DNA from 4 places in the Clostridium sp. ATCC BAA-442 genome. Region 4 is predicted to be linked to each of the others. Evidence: riboswitches for the same ligand, from Rfam matches in the RefSeq annotation. Region 4 holds a riboswitch; each other region holds the start of a gene.
What was found. A riboswitch is a leader RNA that binds a small molecule or an ion and turns the genes downstream of it on or off. The one in region 4 is predicted to bind cobalamin.

Region 1: linked by a shared signal. The riboswitch ahead of ACESY8_RS09975 (hypothetical protein) and the one ahead of ACESY8_RS07325 (ABC transporter substrate-binding protein) in region 4 are both predicted to bind cobalamin.
Region 2: linked by a shared signal. The riboswitch ahead of ACESY8_RS05405 (homing endonuclease associated repeat-containing protein) and the one ahead of ACESY8_RS07325 (ABC transporter substrate-binding protein) in region 4 are both predicted to bind cobalamin.
Region 3: linked by a shared signal. The riboswitch ahead of ACESY8_RS05360 (ABC transporter substrate-binding protein) and the one ahead of ACESY8_RS07325 (ABC transporter substrate-binding protein) in region 4 are both predicted to bind cobalamin.

What each region holds. Positions count from the first base shown of each region.
Region 1 covers NZ_CAXSQB010000019.1:48,919-53,667, forward strand. Annotated here, with positions in the region: gene ACESY8_RS09965 (hypothetical protein) at 1-233, shown strand, start outside; gene ACESY8_RS09970 (ATP-binding domain-containing protein) at 1,234-1,452, shown strand; cobalamin riboswitch at 1,635-1,853, shown strand; gene ACESY8_RS09975 (hypothetical protein) at 1,974-2,279, shown strand; gene ACESY8_RS09980 (cysteine-rich small domain-containing protein) at 2,303-2,605, shown strand; gene ACESY8_RS09985 (hydroxymethylglutaryl-CoA lyase-like TIM-barrel protein) at 2,700-3,626, opposite strand; gene ACESY8_RS09990 (SLC13 family permease) at 3,642-4,749, opposite strand, start outside.
Region 2 covers NZ_CAXSQB010000008.1:50,047-54,795, reverse strand. Annotated here, with positions in the region: gene ACESY8_RS05410 (PQQ-binding-like beta-propeller repeat protein) at 39-1,406, opposite strand; gene ACESY8_RS05405 (homing endonuclease associated repeat-containing protein) at 1,866-2,231, opposite strand; cobalamin riboswitch at 2,458-2,733, opposite strand; gene ACESY8_RS05400 (phosphoadenosine phosphosulfate reductase) at 3,321-4,640, shown strand; gene ACESY8_RS05395 (IbrB-like domain-containing protein) at 4,630-4,749, shown strand, end outside.
Region 3 covers NZ_CAXSQB010000008.1:39,715-44,463, reverse strand. Annotated here, with positions in the region: gene ACESY8_RS05370 (ABC transporter substrate-binding protein) at 1-227, opposite strand, end outside; gene ACESY8_RS05365 (ABC transporter substrate-binding protein) at 261-1,937, opposite strand; gene ACESY8_RS05360 (ABC transporter substrate-binding protein) at 1,968-3,644, opposite strand; cobalamin riboswitch at 3,869-4,044, opposite strand; cobalamin riboswitch at 4,285-4,470, shown strand; gene ACESY8_RS05355 (nitrogenase component 1) at 4,597-4,749, shown strand, end outside.
Region 4 covers NZ_CAXSQB010000012.1:34,606-39,354, forward strand. Annotated here, with positions in the region: gene glnA (type I glutamate--ammonia ligase) at 1-41, shown strand, start outside; gene ACESY8_RS07320 (ANTAR domain-containing response regulator) at 57-596, shown strand; cobalamin riboswitch at 631-812, shown strand; gene ACESY8_RS07325 (ABC transporter substrate-binding protein) at 944-1,951, shown strand; gene ACESY8_RS07330 (FecCD family ABC transporter permease) at 1,961-3,031, shown strand; gene ACESY8_RS07335 (ABC transporter ATP-binding protein) at 3,044-3,811, shown strand; gene ACESY8_RS07340 (GNAT family N-acetyltransferase) at 3,844-4,749, opposite strand, start outside.

The DNA of each region.
Region 1 (4,749 bases), on a different contig from region 4:
AAAGTAAATTAGGAGTCTTAATAACCTACTTCCGAGCAGCAATGCTTTGTGGCTTAGTGAGTATTGTAATAAGTTACATTTCAATTTTTAATAAAACCAATGGGTGGTTTTCAAATTATTTACATAGTGAAATTGTTTTATCATCTCTTGGGTTTGCTTTGCTTTCTCTAAATTTCTTGTTTATGTGGTTGCTTTTTTCTTTCATTGTTAATAGTATTATCCGTGAAGCTTAGTAGGACAAACTTATGATATACCAAAATGAAGATAGGGTGTGGCACTCTGAACAGGGAAGCGTATCTTTTTTGTAGCTACCGTCCATGTCGGAGCAAGCTATGGATCGCTTGCTCCGACTTATTTTATATGTCAGAGCGCGCTCACGCCGCTGCTCCTCCTTTCCAAACAGAACCAGCTTACGCTGGGCTTCGGTTTGGGGCCGCCCTGTGTGCGGCTTTTTTCTTGTCGGTTTTAACCGTCTGTTCCAAATTTGAAAGCCACGTCTTAGCCAATTGAGGCTGAGACGTGGTTTTTAAATTTGTAATACCTCTATGATATGCTGGCAATCAGTCATGCTATAGTGGTGTTTTACTACAAAATATTATCTGGATTTTGCAGGCGAAAGGAAAAGATATAATTTTGGAATCAGAGGATATGGCATGTAGCTTGTAATAAAGAGCGAAAATTGATTACAATTAGCATATAAGCAATTTTGGAAGGATTTTCTGTCAACATGAAGGGGGCATGAAAATTATATCTGAACAGCTTCAGCGATATAGTAACACCCACACCGCATGGTCTGGTGATGACCGGGACGCTGTTACAATGCTCCAGGCATTTTTGGGCTCGGGCGGAAAATCAGTGAGAGGTTCTCGACTGAAGACACATGGCCTAATACGGATGGGACGTTTGAATTAGTCCCGTCTCCAGAGGTGTCTAGGCGGCCAAAGCGGAGCTTTGTGGTCCAGAGTAAGGGAACCTCGACCCCGCAGATATCGCTGGACGGCGCTGTCCACTATCGGCTACGGGATCTTGCCTTCCCTGCATATGTGGCTTTGGAGGTTACGCTGGACCCCGGTATCTTGTTCCTGGTGTTAAATACGGGGAAGCGAGGGCAGGAGCGCGTATTCTGGAAGTACATTTCCCCCAGGTTTCTCGCGTCGCTCGATTTTAGCAAGGACTCTGCGGTGATCCGCTTTACCGGCGGGGACGAGATCAAAAACACGGAAGAGTCTGGGGATGACTTCGTCTGTAGCTGGACGGGATCTCCGACGACCACTCCTTGGGCTTTCGGTCGTCCCCTTTCAGTTGGCCTATACAGTCTCCATTCACAAGGCGCAGGGCCTCGAGTACAATTCCGCCAAGGAGGTCATCCCCAGCAGCAATTCCGAGCAGATCTCCCACGGCATTTTCTATACAGCCATCACCCGTGCAAAGGAAAAATTAAAAATCTTTTAGAGTGCGGATACAATCAATCAGATTATCGACGGGTTCGGCAAGGCGGCCGGCGGCCGGTTGGGTCTGAATATCATCAAAACACAATTTCTGAATGCCGAGGCAGCAGGACCGCCACCTGTCTCTTGACTTTTGGCCTGCATGGAGTATAATAAGGGTGCACAGCCAAGTTTATATGGAGCATCATGACTCTGCGCGAGTGCTGCCCTTCGGGCAGGCGCAGGGATGAGGGAAGCCGGTGGGAGTCCGGAGCTATACCCGTAGCCGTATGTGCTTGAGGTTGCCGTTCGAGGCGTGAGCCGGTCATTGGGGCAGGGCCCTGAGAAGGCGGAACGGCAGACGCAGGAGCGAGATCGCTCTGGAAAGGCACGAGCCGGAAGACCTATGGTGTTTGAGCGTGGGGCGCACGTCGGTGTGCGCCGGGAAAGCGCGCGGAAAAGCGGGCGCGGCGGATCATGGGATCTGCCGCGGCCGCAGTTTTATGCAGGAGACAGTGACGACGAGCAGAAAGGAAGGAGACCGCTATGCTGAATCTCACCTGGATCAAGAACCCCGACCACGTATCCTACTGTAAGGAGAACGAGGTGCTGCCCCGGTTGGCGCGGGAGCTCGGCATCGCCGACCTGGCACAGCAGGTAGAGGAATTCCGGACCCACCCCACGGCGGAGGGGGTAAATCTGAAAGGGAAGAAGCGTACCACTTTGAAGCTGTTCATCCCCAACCTGACCTTCCCGGAGCCGGTGGAGATGGGGGAGAACGTGTGGATCTATATGGGGGAGCTGTGCCCCGCCTACTGTCTGTTTACCCCTTGGGAGACAAAAGAGAATTGACGCAACGGGAAGGAGATACGGTTATGGGCGAACAAAAAAAATACTGGGAGGGCAAGCACTTCGCTTTCTATACCAACAAGGAGTGCGAATATTACCCCTGCCACCCGGTGCCGGAGGGGACGGAGTTCAACTGCCTGTTCTGCTACTGCCCGCTTTATATGCTGGGGCGGAAGTGCGGGGGAAACTTCACCTATTTGGAAAGCGGCGTCAAGGACTGCAGCAAGTGCCTGGTACCCCACCGCCGGGAGAACTATGGATTTATTGCCGACAGTTTCCAGAAGATTGCTGGCGAGATGGCGGAACGGGAGAAGAAGGAAGGACAGTAAACGAAGGTTCCAGCCTATACATTCCGAGATGCACATGGAAAAAGCGCCCAACTGCTATGCGCAGGCGGGCGCTTTTTTAGGCATAGGTAGCCGTTCATTTAACAGGTAGCGGGGAGGCATCCTGTTTCAGAAGGGTGTTGCCCGCCATACTGCTGATGACCGGTGCGCCGATCCGGCGGCTCATGTCCAAAGAGGCCACGGTGCAGCGATCCAGATCAATGCCGCAGCCGATATCCATTTTGTGGAGTAGATTGACGAAATCTTCGGTGGGAATGTTCCCCTTGGCATTGGGAATCACGGGGCAGCCGCCCATGCCCGCCAGGGATACGTCAAACCGGGTAAAGCCCAACTCCATGGCTTTCACACAGTTGGCAAGACCAAATCCCTCAGTGTTGTGGATGTGCAGTGAGATCTGCTCTGGCCGGAAGCGCTCCAGAATTCCCCGCAGGATGCGCTCGGTGTGGATTGGATCGGCCTTTCCGGCAGAGTCTCCCAGTCCCAGGGAGGAGGCCCCCAGCTCCATGGCCCGCTGGGCGTAAGCCAGGGTTTTCTCCAGGGGAGTGGCGTCACCGAAGGGGCAGCCGAAGACCGCGCCCAGGGCCGCCTGTACCTGGAGGTCCGGGAGGTTGGCGATGGCCTCCAGGGTGGCGAAGGCCCTGTCCGGCGTGGAGCCGAAGCCCTGGCCGAAGGCGTCGCTGACGGAGAGAAAGAAGTCCACGTGGCGGATACCCAGCGCCCTGGCCCGTTGGGCGGCCTCTACGCTCTCCACCAGGGCAGTCACCTTGACTCCCCTCTCTGCGGCATAGGGGAGCACCGCCTGACAGAGCGGCTCCAGATCCAGGTACTGTCGGCCACGTACGGGATCTGAGCTGAAGACGCCGATCTCCAGCTCACGGGCGCCGTAGTCGATCATACTACAGATAAGCTCCCGCTTAACCTCGGTTGGAAGGACGGTCTTGAATTTCTGCCAGCCGTCCCTGGGGGCAACCTCCCTCAGGGAAACCAAAGAGGGATAATTCATGGCGAAACGCTCCTTTCAAAAGAAGAGGCACACCGCGGACACCAGAATAACCACCGCCGCATAGAGCAGCATGGCCGCGATACCGTAGGTCCAGATGAATTTGTTGTCCATGTTTTTCCGACTGAGCAGGATGGCGGCCTGACCGCTGGACGCGTAGGTGAGGTAGGCCACCATGGAGCTCAGCGAGATGGCCACGGCCAGGATGGTGATGTCATACCCTGCCTCCACCAGGGGACCGCTCAGGGTGGATACCAGGGAGGAGACCACCAGCAGGGTGGCTGTGTTAGAGAAGAAGTTGGTGAGCACCAAGGTAATAAGTACCGTCATGGCCACAAAGAGCAGGGGGCTGTGATTGGAGAAGAGGCCACCCAGGGCCTGCGTCAGCCAGGCTTTGATGCCGTACTCGTCGGCCACCAGCAGGCCGCCGATAGCTGCCATGGAGGCCACGGCCATGACAATGGGCCAGCTCACGCCCTTGGTGAAGGCCTCCACAGGGCAGAAGATCTGTTCCCCGTCCACCCGGATAAGGGCCAGCACCGCCAGGGCCACTGAGGTAAAAAGAACGGTGTCCATTTCCTTTAGGGCGCTCAGCACCGGCATCTCAGGCCAGTAGGGGCTGGTGAAGGAGTGGAGGGCGATGATCAGAAAGGCGGCCAGGGGGATCCACTGTCTCCGGGTCAGGCGCAGGGGCTTGTCCGCCAGGGCCTGGGCCAGATCTACCCGGCCCAGGGCTCGGATGTCGCACCGGAAGAGGAAGCGCAGGGCCAGAGCGAAGACGGCGCAGAAGGCAATGAGAATGGCAAAGGCCTCCGCCACGAAGCGGAAGGTGGCTACCTGCACCCCAGCAGCGGACAGAAAGAACTGCCCTGCCGCCAGATTAAGGGCCGCCATGCTGCCGATGGTCATAGGGCCGATACACATGGTGATAAAGGCGCCCAGGCATAGCAGGCGGGCCAGCTTGCTTTTGGGCTCGATACCGGCCTCGGCGTAGATTCCATCCAGCAGGGTGAAACCCACGATGAGGGCGCCGAACACCCCCATGAAGGCGGCGGCCAGGCCAAAGGCGAAGAGGAGCATCATCACCATGACCATCGGGTATTTTTGAGTGAATCTGCGGGTCAGG
Region 2 (4,749 bases), on a different contig from region 4:
CATTCTCTCATGGGACGGCCATTTTCCGCTCCCTCTTGTCAGTCGTGCACCACATACAGGTGGTTATAGTCATTGCCAAAGACGGCGTAGCCGTTGTCAATGGCCATGCCGCCCAGGGCGTAGGTGTCGCCCGTTGTGCCCCAAACCTGGCTGCCGGTCGTGCCGTCATAGCTGTAGCAGTAGCCGGCGCCCTTCTGGGCGTTGGTGTTGAAGTACAGGTAGTCGGTGCCGGTGCCATCGCCCATCACCACGATAGAGCTCTGAACCGGGAAGCCGGAGGCCACAGTACTCAAACTCCCAGTTCCCAGATCCAGGCACTGGACGCCGCCTTCACTAAAGCCGGAGTAGTAGCCCACATAGATGCGGTCGCCCACCTTGGTGGGGGTGGAGGTGGAGGTGGCGCCCAGTTTGATGTGCCACTCGACCGTCAGCCCGTCATCATAGGAGCAGCACCACAGGTAGCCGCCCTGGGTGGTGAAGTACAGGTAGCCGTCATCCAGCATGACGGTGGAGCGCACATTGCCCGCGTCGCTGGCCACATCGGTCAGATCCAGCACGCCGCCGGTTGTGTCAAAATCCGCGATGCTCCGCCAGTACAGCAGGCCATTGTCGCTGCCGAAGTAGACGTTGGTGCCGTCGCTCACCGCGCCGGCCCAGTAGAAGCCGTAGCTGTCGGGGGTGAAGGTCTTCACCGAGTAGTCGGAGAGCTTGACCTGATAGTAGGTTCCCGCGCGGCTGCCGCCGGGCCAGGTGCCGAAGTACAGGTAGGTCCCGTCGGTGGTGATGGGGGTGTTGATCTGGCCATTGATGCCGGTCAGGACATTCGTCACAGTGGGTTTGTTCTGATCCAGGCCGGTAAGAGCCATAACCTTGCTGCCGGTACCGGTAAGCCACTCACCGCCCTCGTAGTCGTCATACTGGCTGATGGTACCCACATAGAGGGTATCGTCCGACGCGTCGTCGGGGGTACCCTTGTCGTCCAGATAGGGGGTAGACAGTTGGAAGCCGCTCTTGGCGTTCAGAGAGGTTCCCTCCGTGCCATAGGGATCGGTAGTCCAGACGATGCTGCTGCCGCCATTTTCCGCGCACCTGATCTTGGCTACCAGCGCGCCGCTGGCTCCATAGCCATCGTAGAGAACGTAAGCATAGGTAGTCCCGTTCACCGTCTGCATTACAGGCACGTTGTCCACGCCATCCCAGCCGGAGCCGGTACACTTAAGTTGGATGTAGCTGTTCAGGCCGGAAGCATCCGGCGTGGTAGGAGCCTCCGTCACCACCGCGTTGTGATTGTTGCTGCCGCCGTAGACGTTCCAAGACGCGAACGCGCTGGTGGACAGCATGCCCGCGGCCATCGCCAGAGACAGGCACACGGACAGAACCTTTTTGCCGTTTTTCATCTTTTGCATGGCTTTTTCTCCTTCAAAATTAAACTTCCTTTGCTCGACCGCCGCACGAGCAGGATTCCCCGTGCGGCATGCACACGGACTCAGCAGCCATAGGCGTGCATGCTCCCATGGCCGCAATCAAAAGACATTTCCCAACCACCCGACCTTTCCAGTTCGCATAAAATTCCCATGTTACTTATCGTCACGGCCTGTCCGGCCTGTGAACGCGCCCTTACGCAAGCACCGGACCCCGTTCCTGCGCTCCCGTCCGCCCCGACGCAGACCGCGTTGTTCGGCCCTTGGCGCGCTCCTCTCCCCGCGCGCTTCCCCAGGCCGGTATCCCCTTCCGATGCCGCTATTCAGTTGTCGGCCGCGCTTCGGCCATTTGAAACGGGCGAAGGCCCGCTGGATTCCTAAAGGAGGCTCGTCATAGGGGTAGCCCCCTATGACGGAAGAAGGGGATCCCCTTCTTCATCAGGATTACTCGCTGCTGTTCTGTTGCTCTGTGTATGCCCGCTCTCTCGCCTGACAGCGGAGCTCCTCCTTGAAGATCTGCCGCTTGGGGAGGGGCTTCTGCTTCTTCGGCGGGACCAGCCCCGCCGCCGTGACCACATTCTTCCAGCAGCCAAAGCGAACCGCGATAAAGTGGCCTCCGATGATCTCCCCGGCGTTGGGCGTCATTCCAAGCCGTGCCGCCTCACCCCGGACATAGTCCAGCAGCTCTTCGTCGCTGGCGTCACCGTGCGTCTGGGCAAACTGAACATTTCGCTGACGAAGCGCTTCCTTGGTGCGCCCAATGAGTTTTTTGCTGAGCTTCTGATCACCGGTGAAATACTTGCCGCTCACAAAACAGCCTCCTGACTTGTGGCACAATCCGGCTGCCCCGCAGACCTCTTGGGGCAATAGAAACAAAAAGACGGACGCATACCGATACGTCCGTCTTTCCCCCGAGCGTGCGAATAAAAAGCGGACGCAAAATATGCGTCCGCTTTTGCACCCATTTCGGGTAGAAGGGGGCACTTATCCCATGCCCTCCTCACATTTGGCATTTATCTCAGAGCAGCCCCAAGGAATTGGGGGTAAGCTCCTAGTAGGTCTTCTGACTGATGTGTCCCGACGGGCCTAAAGCCCGCCTGCGCATATCCGCCGCCTTCCCAGCTAAGCCATTACGACCGCCAGTGACCTGCTTTCGCAGAAAACGGATACACTCCACAATCACAGCTATTGAATTGCACGTCCCCGCAGCTTTCGCCGCGGCTCCTGCTGCAAAACATGTCCAGGAATTTCACCTGATTCCCTTGTTCAGAAACAAGGATGCGTGTCCGGTCCCTGACGGGAACCGGGTCGCGCATTTGCCACAAAAGCCGGATTCATATTAAATTTTACGGGAAGGTGCATGCCGCTCTGCCCATGCGGGACTCAGGAACCATTCCCTTCAAAGAACTATCTTTTGTAAAACTTGTACTTTACAAATGGCTTTCTTTTGAGTTCATTATACAACTTTTTTCTTGAAATGCAAGGGGCAAACACAAAAATTTTCCAAACGCTATTTAACTTATCTCGACCAAGGAGGCAAAAATAAATTCGGCCTGTGGCCGTCATGGAGTTGGCTCCTTTTCGTGGACTTACTTACAAATAGAGATGGCGCCTGTTCCTATTGCGATTTTTGTCGAAAAGTGTTATAATTTTGGTAATATTTTCATCTGTAAACTTGCAGCTCGCTTTTGGGGGCGCCGAATTAAACTCCTAATCATGCAATCACGGACACCATAATAGGATCAGGTCTTGAATAGCGGGCTTCTAAACATCTGCTGGTTTGGTCGTCGCACACATGACCACGGTTTCCTGTCCGTGCATTTAAGGGGGGGGGATTTTTTACAATATTTTCAAAAGAGTAATCATACCGAACATTGCATCGTTTTGAGATAGAGAGATATGAAACGAGAATACATTCAGAAAAACGTATATGAAGCAGTACAGGAGCGCTTTGATTTTTTGTTCCGCGAGTTTGAGAACATCTACGTTTCGTTCAGCGGCGGTAAGGACAGTGGGCTTCTTCTGAACCTCCTGCTGGATTTTAAGCGCACTTATTACCCACAGCGGACGGTCGGCGTCTTTCATCAGGATTTTGAGGCGCAATATACAGTGACGACGGAATATGTCACAAAAACATTTGAGCGTTTGGAGTCTGAGGTCGATCCCTACTGGGTATGTCTGCCTATGGCTACCCGAACTGCCCTGTCCAGCTATGAGATGTTTTGGTATCCCTGGGATGACAGGCATCCTGAACTGTGGGTGCGTCCCATGCCCAGCTATTCCTATGTCATCAATATGGATAAGCCGTTCGATCATTACCGCTACCGGATGCACCAGGAGGACCTTGCTAAGCAGTTTGGGCGTTTTTATAAGGAACGCCATGGCGGGGGACGCACTGTTTGTCTGTTGGGATTGCGGGCAGATGAATCGTTGCAGAGGTACAGCGGATTTGTCAATAAGAAACATGGCTATAAGGGAGAATGTTGGATCTCCAAGCAGTTCAAGGATGTGTGGTGCGCTTCTCCCCTTTATGACTGGTCTAACAGGGATGTGTGGGTCGCGATTTCCCGGTTTGGCTATGAATATAATCGACTCTATGATCTGTATTATCAGGCGGGGCTCAAGATCGACCAGATGCGGGTGGCCTCTCCGTTCAATGATTACTCCAAGGATGCGCTGAATTTATACCGGGTGATTGATCCGGAGATTTGGACCAGGCTGGTCGGCCGGGTGCGGGGGGCCAACTTTGGTGCGATCTATGGTCGGACCAAAGCCATGGGCTATCGCAGCATCACTCTGCCAGAGGGGCATACCTGGCAGTCCTACACAAAGTTCCTGCTGGATACGCTGCCCAAGCGGCTTCAAAACAATTATGTAAAAAAATTCAAGACCTCGATTCAGTTCTGGCACGAAACGGGCGGCGGGCTCTCTGAGGAAGTCATTCGTGAGTTAGAGGAACATGGATATCAGATTCAACGAAACGGTGTATCCAACTATACACTAGATAAAAAATCCCGCGTGGTCTTTCTTGGACCGATTCCGGATCATACGGATGATATTAAGAGTACCAAAGACATTCCAAGCTGGAAACGGATGTGCTATTGTATTTTGAAAAATGACCACACCTGTCGCTTTATGGGTTTCGGCCTGACCCGGCAAGAGCAGAAGCGGGTCGATCTATTTAAGCGGAAGTATAGGGGGATCATAAATGACAAGTGAACCGTTTCGCAGTCCGGCCTATCGTATTATTGCTGTGCCGTTTGAAAAGATCATCCCCAATACATATAATCCAAACAGTGTAGCGCCTCCGGAGATGAAACTACTCTAC
Region 3 (4,749 bases), on a different contig from region 4:
TAGTTCATGCGGCCGAAGGAGCCGCTCTCCGAGGCCAGCGTCCGTGGAGTGACCTCCTTGCAGATGCCGATCTTCAGCTCCTCCACCACGCCGGCGGAGGCCGTCCCCTCCGTCTGCGCCGGAGCGCTCTGGGGTACTCCGCTCTCCTCCGGCGTCTGCGCGGAGCAGCCAAATAGCCCCAGCGTCAAGGCCCCGGCCAGGAGCAGGGAAAGCACTTGTTTTTTCATGCGGAAAATACTCCTTTCATATTCAGATGCCGCTTAACGAACGGGGCGCAGGCTATACCAGGTCTCGCAGTTGATCACGCCCCAGCCGGGATAGTTCGTCCACCCCTCGTATTTGTCCGTGCGGTAGGGAAAGTACGCCTTGTCCCAGCAGAGGGCTTCCCCGATGTACTGCTCCGCATTGATCTGCTGAAGGAGCTTGGTTCCCTCAATGTAGGCCTTCTCATCAGACGCCTGCCGCCTGGTCTCATACGCCTCTACAAACTCCGGCAGATCACAGGTGCCCCAATTGCCATCCAGGGTATTGTCAATAAAGTAATAATAGCAGGAGGTCTGAGACGCCATTCCGGAAGTGCAGTAGCAGATAAAGATCTGGTAGGTTCCCTCCTTGCAGAGCTGATCCTCATATTCCTCATTGGTAATGCTCTGCTCGTCCACATGGGCCTTAACCCCAATGGCATCCAGGTTTTGAACCATGACCTCTGCAATCCGCAGGTAGATCTCGCGGCGTGTGCTACTGTTCTGGGGGGAAACCAGAATATCCATGGGGCTGCCGTCCGGCATCTCCCGGTAGCCGTCTCCGTCCACATCCAGGTAGCCGCCTTCATCCAGAGCGGCCTTCGCTGCCTCCAGATTCTGTTCCAGCTTGGGCAGCGTCTCATCATAGCCGAGATTCGGCGGCGCAATGACCCCCACCCCGGGTACCTGGGCATCCTCACCGCCGATGGCGTCGGCCAGCAGCTCGTAGTCCAGGGAAAGCGTGACTGCTTTTCGGAAGTTCAGGTCGTCCGTAGGCCCTTTCCGGAAACCGAACATGATCATATAGCTGCCCGTATTGTCACTCATACCGGGCTCCACGTGCTCCACACCCGTGATGGAGGATGCCATAGTGGCCGGGATGGGACTGGCATAGCTATACATGGCGTCAATTTCGCCATTGCGCAGAGCCATGACCAAAGCATCATTGCTGTCAAAGGACCGGAGTGAAACCTTCTTTACCGTCACCTCGCGGCCCAGATAGGTGTCGCTTACGGCCTCGTAGTAGCTGGTCTGAGCATCCTCGTCCAAGCTGACAAAGCGGTAGGGGCCGCAGCCGATGACAGCATCCTCCCCACGGTAGTCCTTGGGGGCGTCAATGTTCTCCCAAATGTGCTTCGGCTGGACGTAGAAATAGCCAGCCACCAGCTTGAGCCACTGGTAGGCACCGGGTTCCTTCAAAACCACCTTGATGGTGTCCTCGTCCACCTGCTCAGCATGGTCCACATAGGAGCCGTAACTGGATTTGCGCACATTGATGTTATAATCGAAGGTAAACAGCACATCGTCCATGGTCAGGGGCTCCCCATCATGCCAGGTGATGCCCTGGTCCAGCGCCAAGTCACAGGTGATGGTAGTGGAGTCTTCACTGACCGTCCAATCTGCAACAAGGAATGGCTCTACCTCGCCGTTGGGCCCCGTCTGCCAGAAGGGCGCTGTCACAAAGGAGTTATAGCACATCTTTCCAAATGCGCCGCTCTCCACAAAGGTGGTAAAGGTGTCGTTTGCGGCGGTGGTCCCGAGGTGCAGCTCCTCCACCACGCCGGCGGAGGAGCTGCCCGCCGTTTCGGCAGGAGAGCTCTGAGGTGCGCTCTCCGCCGCCGGCTGCGCAGAGCAGCCGAACAGGCTCAGCGCCAGCGCGCCGGCTAAAAACAGGGAAAGGGCTTGCTTTTTCATTTGAAAACCGCTCCTTTCATACCGCGTCTATTAGACTGCGGGCCGGGTGGAGAACCAGGTCTTGTAGTTGATCACGCCCCAGCCGGGGAAATTGGTCCAGCCCTCATAGTGGTCGGTACGGTAGGGGAAGTAGGCCTTGTCCCAGCACAGAGCCAGTCCCACCACCTGTTCATCGGCAAGCGCTTGCAGCTCCTTCATGGCGGCGTTGTACGCCTCGTAGCTGCCGGCGGTCTTCTTGGCCTCATAGGCGGCGACAAACTCCGGGAGCAGGCAGGTGCCCCAGCGGTTGTTGTCGTTATCCCCGATCATGTACATGAAGGCGGTGTCATACATGGCCACGCCGGGAGAGGTATAGCCGATGTAGAGCTCATAGGTGCCCTGCTTGCGGACCTCGGTGGCGTGGTCGGAGTTGCGCACGCTCTCCTCGTCCATGGTAGTCTGCACGCCCACGGCCTCCAGATTGGTCTTGAGCACTTCGGCGATGCGCAGATAGAGGGCCTGACGGGTCTTGTTGTACTGGGGAGTAATGAGGACATTCAGCTCGCTGCTGTCGGGCATATCCCGCCAGCCGTCGCCGTCAGCATCCACATAACCGCCCTCATCCAGCAGGGCGTTGGCTTCGTCCACGTCCTGAGCCAGCTCGGGCAGCGAGCCGTCAAAGCCCTTATTGGGGGGCGCCACGATACCGGCGTGGGGGATCTGGCCGTCCTCCCCTCCGATGGTGACGCGGAGCAGCTCGTAGTCCAACGCGGCCCGCACGGCCTTGCGGAAGATCAGGTCGTCGGTGGGCTGCTCGTTGAAGCCGAACACCAGTTGATAGTTGCCGGGGTTGTCGCTCATGCCGGGATCCAGCCCCTCCACTCCGGTGATGGAGTCCACCATGGTGGCGTTCAGGGAGTTGGAGTAGTCGTACATGGCGTCCACCTCCCCGCTGCGCAGGGCCATCACCAGGGCGTCGTGGCTGTCGTAGGTGCGCACGGTCAGCTTGCGCACGGTCAGCTCCTGTCCCATGTAGGTATCCGACACCGCCTCTAGGGTCATGCTCTGGGCCTCCTCGTCCACGCCTGTGAGCTTGTAGGGGCCGCAGCCGATAGCGGCGTCCTCGCCGGTGTACTCGGCGTATTCGCCCTCCACCTTGGACCACACATGCTCCGGCCGAAGGGTGACGAAGTTAGCCATGCTGTTGAGCATGGTGAAGGCCTTGCCGTCGGTCAGCGTCAGGGTGGCCGTGGTCTCATTCACCGCCTCCACCCCTGTCAGGCCGCTGCAATAGCTGGACTTGCGGTCGATCAGATATTGGAAGGTAAACACCACGTCATCCATGGTCACAGGTTCACCGTCGTGCCAGGTGAGGCCCTGATCTGTGGCAAAGGTGGCGGTAATGGTATTCAAGTCGCCGCTCAGCTCCCAGCCCGTCATGAAAAAGGGCTGAACCTTGCCATTCTCATCGGTGACTACAAAGGGAGCGGTGACCACCGCGTTGTAGTTGAGCTTGCCGAAGATACCGTTTTCCGTCATAACGTTGGCGCCGTCAATGGCGGCGGTGGTACCGATGCGCAGTTCCTCCACATAGGCAACGGAGGACTTGCCGCTCTCCACCGCTTCCGGCGGGCCGCTTTGGGTGGAAGCCGCCGGGTTCTGTCCCGCGCAGCCGGCTGCGGTCAGCGCAAGAGCGCTGGCCAGCAGAAGGGATGCCAGTCGTTTCATACATGTTCCTTCTTTCCTTCTCTTAAATTTCTATTCAAAACAGGGACGGTCCCCTGCTTTGGTCTTATAATGAAAGAGCATTCCTGTTTTGTCGTTAGAAAACAGGAATGCTCTTTGTCCTGGATATGCAAAAAGGGCACCGCCGTCCCCAGCGATGCCCAGTTAATGCCCCAATGACCGCGATATCCACCGCGGCAGCATCCAATTCTCCCTCGCCGAAAGAATAGAATCCGATAGACATGGCAGGTCTTCTGACTCCAGATCATCCGGCTTCGCTCACCTTCCCGGTTTCCCAGTGGTATTAAGCGGGCCGTCCCTGTTACAGCAGCGGGAGCTGTCGCAGACTTGCACTGCGTTCCCTTTTCAATACAAACGTATCACCATATCCTGCTATATGAAATTATGGATTCAGTATACACCGCCGTCCAAGGCCTGTCAATATGTGTCTAACTGCGCCGAATGCTCTCCACTTACGGAGCCTAGCGGCAACAGGCACATTCCATTCCCACCGGCTCACCGCCGCATCTGCTCTTCGCCGCCTGTAACGGGCGAACCAATCAAGTATAAGAAATCTCGCGTTGAGAGCAGTCACAGGAGATCACCCCCCTTTTCTTTCCGGCCGGGCTGTGCTATAATTCCTTCATATACGTTTTCAGCAAGTGGCCAGACTCCGTCTGGTTAGAGGGAATCGGGTGCAACTCCCGAGCGATCCGGTCACTGTAAGCGGGGAGCGGGCTGCAGATCGCCATTGCATGTTTCACATGTGAGAAGGCGCAGCACGTGACGAGCCGCAAGCCAGGAAACCTGCTTGCTGAATTTGTGGGGACGCTTCCGGTGAAAGCTGCTCCACAGGCCGCCGGCCCTGCCGGTGCGCCTGTCTGCAAGCCGGCTCCGCGTCAGAATACGCGGGGCCGGCGATTTTGCTTTCTCCGGGCAGAGAGGAGAAATGCGCATGCGACAGCCTTTTTTTGAAGATCTGATGACCGCGATGTACCCCTCCGGCCTGCTGCACACCTTTGGTGTAAACGGGAAGATCTCCGGCAGCGTGGGGGCGGTGGGGGAAATGCAGGAGGTGCTTCCGCTCCTCCACAGCCCGCGGGGCTGT
Region 4 (4,749 bases):
TGTCCTCCTGGGAGCGGGAGAAGTACATCATCAACTATTAAGGCCCCGTGGAGACGGTGGTCGTCGCCTTTGAGGGCGAGAAAAACGGCCGGAGACTCAAGGAGCTGCTGGAGAGCTCCGGGACGGCCGCCTGCCTGCTCTGCCGCTCCGCGGATCAGGTCAAGCGCCTGGTCCGCCAGCAGCGGCTCACCGCCGTGGTGTGCGGCTATAAGTTCCCGGATGGGACGGCGGAGGAGCTGGCCGGGGAGCTGCCCGGCTTCTGCACGGTGTTGCTGCTGGCCCCCCGCGGCCTGCTGGAGCTGGTGCCGGAGCGCCCTGGACTCCTCCGCCTCTCCGCCCCCGCAGGCAGGCGGGAGCTGCTCGCCGCGGTGGAGGAGCTGCTTCGGCTGGGCGAGGAGGCCGGAGCCCTCCTGCCGCCCCGGCGGAGCAGCGAGGAGCGGGAGGTAGTGGAGCGGGCCAAGGAGCGGCTGATGGCGCGCAGCGGCATGACCGAGGAGGAGGCCCACCGGGCCCTCCGGCGGCGGAGCATGGACCGCCGCATCCCCCTGGCAGACGCGGCGCGGATGCTCTTGGACGAGGAGCGTCCCGCCCCTTGACAAAGGGGAAAAATTGGCGTAGTATGTCTTTTGACAACTTGATAGCATGGACAGTGCCGCCCTCCGGGGCGGGTAAAAGGGAATCGGGTGCAAATCCCGAACGATCCGGTCACTGTAAGCGGGGAGCCGGCCGCAGACGCCATTGTGGAGACACGAGAAGGCGCGGCCCGGCGGAGAGCCGTAAGTCAGGAAACCTGCTGTCTGTGCAGAAGGATAGGTGTCTTCCGCAGAAAGTAGCCTGTCTGTTTGCCGCCGTGTGGTCCGATTGTGCCCATGGCGATGAGCAGTCCCGCTTTCCGTCGGAAAGCGGGATTTTTCTGTCCACAGCACAAAAAAGGAGGATTATCATGAAAAAGCTCGTACCCCTGACCCTCGCCCTCGCCCTGGGCCTGACGGCCTGCGGCACCGCCGGCCAGAATCCGGCCCCGGCGGCCAGCCCCACTCCTGCGGGGGATGTCCAGGGCGCGGAAACCCCGGCAAACACCGAGGGATTTCCCTTTACCCTGACCACCAAGGACGGCGCGGAGGTCACATTTACCCACGTGCCCGAGAAGGTTCTCTGTACGAATGTGAACACGGGCGATCAACTGATGGCCCTGGGGCTGGGGGACAGGATCATTTACACAGCCAATAACAATACCCGCGTGGCACCCGAGTACCGTGCGGAATACGAGGTCATTCCCCAGATGGCGGATAAGCCGAGCCTGGAAACCATCCTGGCGCTGGAGCCCGACTTTGTCTACGGCCGCTCCAGCGCCTTCAGTGAGAAATATAACACGGAACATGACACCCTCTCCCAGTACGGAATTATGTCCCTGTCCTCCATCGAGGGCTACAAGCTGGGGGCTGATTTGGAGGACGTATATCAGGATTTCTATAACCTGGGACGCATCTTCCAAGTGGAAGAACGGGCGGAGGAGCTGGTGAATGACATGCAGGCCCAGATTGCCGCCGCCGAGGAGGCGGTGACGGGCCAGGAGGCCATCCCGGTGTTCGTTTTTGACATGGCCCAGGAGGAGGGCGCCTACACCTGCGGCAACAACTTCACCTCCAAGCTCATCGAGCACGCGGGCGGCGTCAACATCTTCAACGATCTGGACACCACCTGGGCCACCGTGAGCTGGGAAACCGTGGTGGAGCGGGCCCCCGAGGTGATCATCATCGACGACTACGGCGATACCTCTCTGGAGGAGAAGATTGCCCAGCTCAAGGAGAACCCTGCCTTGGCCACGGTGCCCGCCATCCAGAACGACCGCATTATCTCCGTGACGCTGTGCGAGTCTTTTGCCAGTTCCATGACGGGCGACACGGTGGAGAAGTTTGCCCGTGCCTTCCACCCCGACTGCTTCGCGTAAGAGGGCGGTATGAAGCAGTTTTGCAGGCTGGTGAAGACTCACACCTTTCTGACCTGTCTGGTGCTGGCAGCGGTGCTCCTGGCATCTATCATCATCGGCATCGGCACCGGGCCGGTGGCCATCCCCTTTGCCGAGGTGTGGCGGGTGATGTTCCACCGGCTGGGCGGCCTGCTGACCGGCTCGGAGCTCCCCCTGGAGGGGGTGCGGGAGAGCACCCAGAACATCGTCTGGTTCCTGCGGGCCCCGCGGGTGCTGCTGGGGGCCCTGGTGGGGGCGGCCCTCACCCTTTCCGGCGTGGGGATGCAGGCATTCACCAAGAATCCGCTGGCCGAGCCCTATGTGCTGGGCATTTCCTCCGGCGCATCACTAGGCGCGGTGCTGGCTATGCTGCTGGGGGTGTCCCTGCCTGTGCTGGGCCGCCTGTCGGTGTCCGCCGGCGCCTTTGCCGGGGCTCTGGTGTCCATCCTCCTGGTGTACCTTCTGGCCCGCACCCGAAATGCGGTGACACCGATCCGGCTGATCCTGGTGGGAGTGGCGGTATCCGCCATGTTCCAGGCATTTACCAACTACATCGTCTATACCGCCCCGGACGACGCCGCCGTCCGGGAGGCCACCTTCTGGATGCTGGGAGGACTGGGCAGCGCGGAGTGGGCCGACGTGCCACTGCTGGCCGGCCTGGTGCCTCCGGCCCTCCTGCTGATGCTGGCCCTGGCCAAGCCCCTCAATGCCATGATGATGGGGGATAGCTCCGCCGTCACCCTGGGAGTCAACCTGACGGTGGTGCGCAATGTGCTCATCGGCGTCACCGCCCTGCTGACCGCCTCCTCGGTGGCGGTCAGCGGCTGCATCGGCTTTGTGGGGCTGGTCATCCCCCACCTGGTTCGCTCGGTGGTGGGGCCGGATCACCGGAAGCTGGTTCCCCTGGCCACTCTGTTCGGGGCCATCTTTCTCATCTGGGTAGACGTGGGAGCCCGGATCATCAAGCCGCCGGCGGAGATCCCCGTGGGAATCCTGACGGCGTTCCTGGGCGCACCCCTGTTCCTGTGGATGATCAAGGTGCGCCGCTATGAATTCCAGTAGGGGGGCCGCGCCATGATAGAGGCAAAACAGGTCCGGTACGGCATCCGCAGCCGGGAGATCCTCCGGGGCGTGGATTTCCGGGTGGAGAAGGGGGAGTTCGTCGGGCTCATCGGCCCCAACGGCAGCGGCAAATCCACATTCCTCAAAAACGTCTACAAGGTGCTCCGCCCCCAGGCGGGGGAGCTGACCCTCATGGGGGACGATCTGCTGGCCATGAGCAACCGGGAGATGGCCCAGCGGCTTGCCGTCATGGTACAGGAGCAGGAGGCCGCCTTCGATTTCACGGTGGAGGAGGTGGTCATGATGGGGCGGCAGGCCCGCAAGCGGCTGCTGGAGACCGACAGCCGGGAGGACCGGGCGCTGGTAGGGGAGATCCTGGCGCGCACCGGGCTGGCCTCCCTGCGGGAGCAGGGGTTCTCCACCTTGTCCGGCGGGGAGAAGCAGCGGGTGCTTATCGCCCGGGCCCTGGCCCAGCAGACGGCGGTGCTGGTGCTGGACGAGCCGACCAACCACCTGGACATCAAGTACCAGCTCCAGCTCATGGAGCTGGTGCGGGGGAGCGGATGTACCGTAGTGGCCGCCATCCACGATCTCAATCTGGCCGCGGCCTACTGCCACCGGCTCTACGCATTGAAGGACGGGGTGATCGTGGGGGAGGGCGCGCCCAAAGAGCTCCTTACCCCCGCTTTTCTGCGGGAGGTGTACGAGGTGGAGGCGGAGGTGCTCACCGGACGGGACGGCTCCCTGCGGGTGTTCTTTTACCCGTCCCGCATATCATAAAAACGGCCCCCCGGCGTTGCCCGGGGGCCATTTTATTCTGCCAGCCAGTCGAAAGCCAGGCGGGGGGTGCCGTCCTCCACATAGATGGTGCCGCAGGGCTGGAATCCGTGCTTGGCGATCAGATGGCGCATGACGGCGTTGTTCTCGTGGGTGTCGATGCGCAGGTGGGACATGCGCCCCTTGCAGAAGGCCATGCAGGCGGCAAACAGGCCGTGAACCGTGCCGTCGCCGGCCACCCGGTGGATGGTGCCGTAGGGGGCGCCGGAGCGCCAGGCCCCCTCGATGACGCGGTAGTTGGGCTCATCCCCCAGGCGGAGGACAAAGGCCCCGTGGATGACTCCGTCCTGGTCAAAGACGTACAGCTCACCCCGCTGCAGATCCGCCTCCAGATCCTCCGGGAGGGGGTAGCGGTCGCTCCACTGGGTGGGGTTGCCGTGCTCGGCCATGAAGCGGCGGGCCGCGCCGTAGACGGGACCCAGAGCGGGCAGATCGTCGGGCCGCGCCGGCCGGATCATGGGTGCCGCCTCTGCGGACCCCGCGCCCGGCCCATCGGCACTCAAGAAGGCTTCCAGATGGACCTTTTGCGGCCTCAGACCGCAGGATTCGTAAAATTTCAGGGCGGAGGGATTGCAGCTCCATACATTGAGCGTCAGATTATAGCACCCGCTTTTCCGGGCGAATTCCGCCGCGTAGGCATAGAGGGCCCCGCCGATGTGCTGCCCCCGAAGCGCCTCGTCCACACACAGATCATCAATGTAAAGAGTTTTTACATCCGTCAGGATGTTGTGATTGACATACTGCTCAAATTGACAGAAGACGTAGCCCAGCACCCGCTCCCCGCCGTCCACGGCCACAAAAATGGGTGCATTTTCATCGTTTATTTTCTGACTCAACTGGGCATCCGTGTACTTTCTGCCTCCGGCCCGGAAGAGACCCGG